DNA from 2 places in the Streptomyces sp. 147326 genome. Region 1 is predicted to be linked to the other one. Evidence: riboswitches for the same ligand, from Rfam matches in the RefSeq annotation. Region 1 holds a riboswitch; the other holds the start of a gene.

Evidence for each region. Region 1 has a riboswitch for cobalamin ahead of metE (5-methyltetrahydropteroyltriglutamate--homocysteine S-methyltransferase). Riboswitches for the same ligand answer to the same signal wherever they lie in the genome.
Region 2: another riboswitch for cobalamin. It lies ahead of RIU97_RS13980 (ribonucleoside-diphosphate reductase subunit alpha); the one in region 1 lies ahead of metE (5-methyltetrahydropteroyltriglutamate--homocysteine S-methyltransferase).

What each region holds. Positions count from the first base shown of each region.
Region 1 covers NZ_CP134201.1:7,370,314-7,372,695, forward strand. Annotated here, with positions in the region: gene RIU97_RS33945 (FAD-dependent oxidoreductase) at 1-730, shown strand, start outside; cobalamin riboswitch at 844-1,070, shown strand; gene metE (5-methyltetrahydropteroyltriglutamate--homocysteine S-methyltransferase) at 1,243-2,382, shown strand, end outside.
Region 2 covers NZ_CP134201.1:3,209,333-3,211,714, forward strand. Annotated here, with positions in the region: gene RIU97_RS13970 (Uma2 family endonuclease) at 1-446, opposite strand, end outside; gene RIU97_RS13975 (GNAT family N-acetyltransferase) at 524-1,021, shown strand; cobalamin riboswitch at 1,063-1,194, shown strand; gene RIU97_RS13980 (ribonucleoside-diphosphate reductase subunit alpha) at 1,339-2,382, shown strand, end outside.

The sequences.
Region 1 (2,382 bases):
GTCCCCCACCGGGGCGTTCGGCTCCAACACCGGCATCCAGGACGCGCACAACCTGGCCTGGAAGCTCGCAGCCGTACTGGACGGCGCGGCCGGCCCCGGGCTGCTGGAGACGTACGAGGCCGAGCGGCTTCCGGTGGCGCGGGCGACGAGCGAGCGCGCCTCGGCCCGGTCCGCCGAGCACAGCCACCCGGGGTACGAGCCCGACCCCGAGACCGTCCACGAGGGCCAGCCCGAGCCCGCCCCGGGCGGACGTCAGGGCGGTGTCCTGTCCGTGGCCATGGGCTACCGCTACAACCAGGGCGCGGTCCTGGGCACCGACCCCGACCAGCCGGTCGTGCCCGAACGGATGCGTCTGTGCGGCGAACCGGGCACGCGCGCGCCGCACATGTGGCTCCACGCCCCGGGGGAGGAGCGGCAGAAGTCCACCCTGGACCTCTACGAGCGGTCCTTCGTCCTGCTCAGCTCCGAGGGCACGCCGTGGAGCGGGGCGGCGGGATCCGTCGCCAAACGGATGAACGTGCGCCTGGACGCCTACGCCATCGGCAACGGGCCGGAGGCCGACCTGATCCCTGCGAGCGGCGGCGACTGGGCCGAGGCGCACGGCACGACCGCGGCCGGGGCGGTCCTCGTCCGCCCGGACGGCTTCGTGGCCTGGCGCTCGGAGGAGGCCGTGGCCGATGAGGAATCGGTCCTCTACAAGGTCCTGACCACCCTGCTGGACCGGTACTGACCTTCCCCCCCCCCGGATCCCCGCTCCGCCCGGCGGCGCGGGGATCCTCCGCGTCCCGGTCTCGCCGCGATCCGGATATTGGACAACCCGCTCCGTTGACGGCGAACGCCATCTACTCTGGCCGGGCAGCTGGTTCGCACCCGTCAGCCGGACGGGGCGCGTCGTAAGAGGGAACCCGGTGGGAATCCGGGACTGCCCCGCAGCGGTGAGTGGGAACGACCGCCGTCATACGCACTGGGACCGGAACCGGTCCTGGGAAGCGACGGCCAGTAGGTGCCCGCCGGGAGACCGGCAGGCGCGCCCGCGAGTCCGAAGACCTGCCCGTTGCCCGAGCGCGAACGACCGCGCCCGGTTTCCCGGTGACCTCGTGGGTGGGTCGGCGTGCTTCAGGCGGATCGTTCCGGCGTGTACCTCAGGCGTACGCGCATCCGGCGGTCCGCCCGTTCCGGCACCCCTTCGCAGCCCAGGCCCGTCACCGGGTTCATGGAGACACGCTCGCGAAGGAGAGTTCCGTGACCACCGAGTCCGCAGCCGCGGCAGTACAGGCCACCGTGTACGGCTACCCCCGCCAGGGCGGCAGCCGCGAACTGAAGAAGGCCGTCGAGGGCTACTGGAAGGGCCGCGTCACCGCCGACGCCCTCCGGGAGACCGCCCGTGACCTGCGCCGGACCAACTGGCAGCAGCTGGCCGACGCCGGCATCACCGAAGTGCCGACCGGCGACTTCTCGTACTACGACCACGTGCTGGACACCAGCGTCATGGTCGGCGCCGTCCCCGAACGCCACCGCGCCGCCGTGCGGACCGACGCCCTCGACGGCTACTTCGCCATGGCGCGCGGTACCCAGGACGTGGCGCCGCTGGAGATGACCAAGTGGTTCGACACCAACTACCACTACCTGGTGCCCGAACTCGGCCCGGACACCGTGTTCACGGCGGACTCCTCGAAGCAGGTCGCCGAGCTCGAAGAGGCACTGGCGCTCGGCCACACCGCCCGCCCGGTGCTGGTCGGGCCCGTGACGTACCTCCTGCTGGCCAAGCCCGCCCCCGGTGTCGCCGCCGACTTCGAGCCCCTGACCCTGCTCGACCGCCTGCTGCCCGTCTACGCCCGGGTCCTGGCCGACCTGCGGGCGGCCGGAGCCGAGTGGGTGCAGCTGGACGAGCCCGCCCTCGTGCAGGACCGGACCCCCGCCGAACTGAACGCCGCCGCCCGCGCGTACCGCGAGCTCGGCGCCCCGGGAGACCGGCCGAAGCTGCTCGTGGCCTCGTACTTCGACCGGCTCGGCGAGGCTCTGCCGGTGCTGGCCAAGGCTCCCGTCGACGGGCTCGCCCTGGACTTCACCGATGCCGCCGCCGCGAACCTCGCCGACCTCGCCGCCGTCGGCGGCCTGCCCGGCAAACGGCTCGTCGCGGGCGTCGTCAACGGCCGCAACATCTGGATCAACGACTTCGAGAAGTCCCTGTCCACCCTCGGCACCCTCCTGGGCCTCGCCGACCGGGTCGACGTGGCCGCCTCCTGCTCCCTGCTCCACGTCCCGCTGGACGCCACCGTCGAACGGGACGCCGACCCGCAGGTCCGGCGCTGGCTCGCCTTCGCCCGGCAGAAGACCGCGGAGATCGCCACGCTCGCCCGCGGCCTCGTCGGCGGCACCGAC
Region 2 (2,382 bases), 4.2 Mb from region 1:
CACTTGAGCCGGTCGATGAGCAGGTACACGGGAATACCGGTCTGCGCATAAGCGCGCGGCTTCTCGATCCGGTCGCGCCGCTCGGTGTCGGAGTCCCACGAGGTCACCTCGACAGCCATCAGGATCGGGCTCGGATCCACCCAGTCGCCCTGTCCCACGAACGCGTCCTCGTGCGCCAGAACCCCGTCCGGAATAGCACGGCCCTCCCGGTACTGTTCCGCCTTGATCCCCTGCCCTGGGTGCAGCCAGAAATCCGGGTGGTGCTGCATGCAGATCCGTGTCAGCCACAGAATGATCCGCCCGTGGTCCCCGTCTGGCATGGCCTTGCTCCTCAGCACCCCACCGATGAACTCCAGTCGCAGCCCCTCCGCCTCGCGGGCCGCTATCCGGGCCAGGTGCTCGAACTCTGCGATCGTCATGTGGGGCCTGTCGGTCATCACGGTCATGCCTCGCTCGCCTTCCTCGACGGTGCTTCTTCGACCATAGCGCCGCCCGCCGACACCCGTCCTGCACACTCGACCGCATGGACATGGTGATCAGAACGGCGCTGCCCGCCGAATACGCGGAACTGGGTGAGATCACGGCGCAGGCCTACCTCGCCGACGGGCACCTGGACTTCAACGAGGACGACGGCTACCTGAACGTGCTGCGCGACGTGGCCGGCCGGGCCGCCCGGGCCGAGGTGCTCGTCGCCGAGCGGGACGGGCGGATCCTGGGCGGGGTGACCTTCGCCGCCCCCGGCAGCCCGCTCGCCGACATCGCCGCCCCCGACGAGGCGGAGTTCCGGATGCTCGCGGTGGCCCGGGCGGCGCGCGGCCAGGGCGCCGGTGAGGCTCTGGTGCGGGCGTGCGTCGAGCGGGCGCGGGCCATCGAGGGGGTGACGGGCGTCGTGCTCTCCACCCAGCGCAGCATGGCCGGCGCCCACCGGATCTACGCGCAACTGGGCTTCGTACGCGTTCCCGAGCGGGACTGGGCGCCGATCCCGGGCCTGACACTCCTCGCGTATCGGCTCAAGCTGTAGCCGCGCCGACACTACATGTGGGGGTTGCCGCATACGGCCGCCCCCACATGTATGCTCAAGGCTGCTGTCGCGCAGGGGAATCCGGTGTGAATCCGGAACTGTCCCGCAACGGTATGAAGTGTCCGCCTACCGGACACCAAGTCCGATGACCTGCCGACAGCGCGCCCGGCTCGACCGAACCGGGTGCCGACACGTCCGGGCCTCGCGGTTGGGCCGGTGGACGCCATGCGGTGTGTACGCGTTCCTACCACGCCCGCATGCGCCCGCTCGCGCCCCGCTCCGCCGATGACCGGGCCGAGCGAGGGAGAGCTCCCGCCGTGACCATCGCGCCTTCCGCACCGCGCGCCGAGTCCGTTTCTGGCGACAACACCGAGGGCCCGGGGGCCACGCTGCTGCGTACCCTCACCGAACTGACGGCGGACCTCCCCGACACCGACCCCGGGCGCGTCGCCGCCGCCGCGCTCCGCGGCCGCAGCTCCGCCGCCGACGAGGCCGAACTCCGCGGTCTCGCCACCGAGGGCGCCGCCGGTCTGATCTCCGAGGACCCCGCCTACTCGAAGCTCGCCGCCCGGCTGCTGACGCTGGCCGTGCGCGACGAGGCCGCGAGTCAGGGCTCCACCTCCTTCTCGGCCTCGGTCGAGGTCGGTCACCGCGAGGGCCTGATCGCCGACCGCACCGCCGAGTTCGTGCGCACGCACGCGAACCGGCTGGACGCGCTGGTCGAGCACACCCTCGCCGAGGGCGCCGACGACCGCTTCGGCTTCTTCGGCCTGCGCACCCTGCACAGCCGCTACCTGCTGCGCCACCCGATCACCCGTCAGGTCATCGAGACCCCGCAGTACTTCATGCTGCGCGTGGCCTGCGGCCTCGCCGCGGACGAGAGCGTCCAGGCCCTCGAGGAAGTGACCTCGCTGTACCGGCTGATGAGCCGCCTCGACTACCTGCCCTCCTCCCCCACCCTCTTCAACTCCGGCACCCGGCACCCGCAGATGTCCTCCTGCTACCTGCTGGATTCCCCGCTGGACGAGCTCGACTCGATCTACGACCGCTACCACCAGGTGGCGCGCCTGTCGAAGCACGCCGGCGGCATCGGCCTGTCGTACTCCCGCATCCGCGCCCGCGGTTCCCTGATCCGCGGCACCAACGGCCACTCCAACGGCATCGTGCCGTTCCTGAAGACCCTCGACGCCTCCGTCGCCGCCGTGAACCAGGGTGGCCGCCGCAAGGGCGCCGCCGCCGTCTACCTGGAGACCTGGCACGCGGACATCGAGGAGTTCCTGGAGCTCCGCGACAACACCGGTGAGGACCAGCGCCGTACGCACAACCTGAACCTCGCCCACTGGGTCCCCGACGAGTTCATG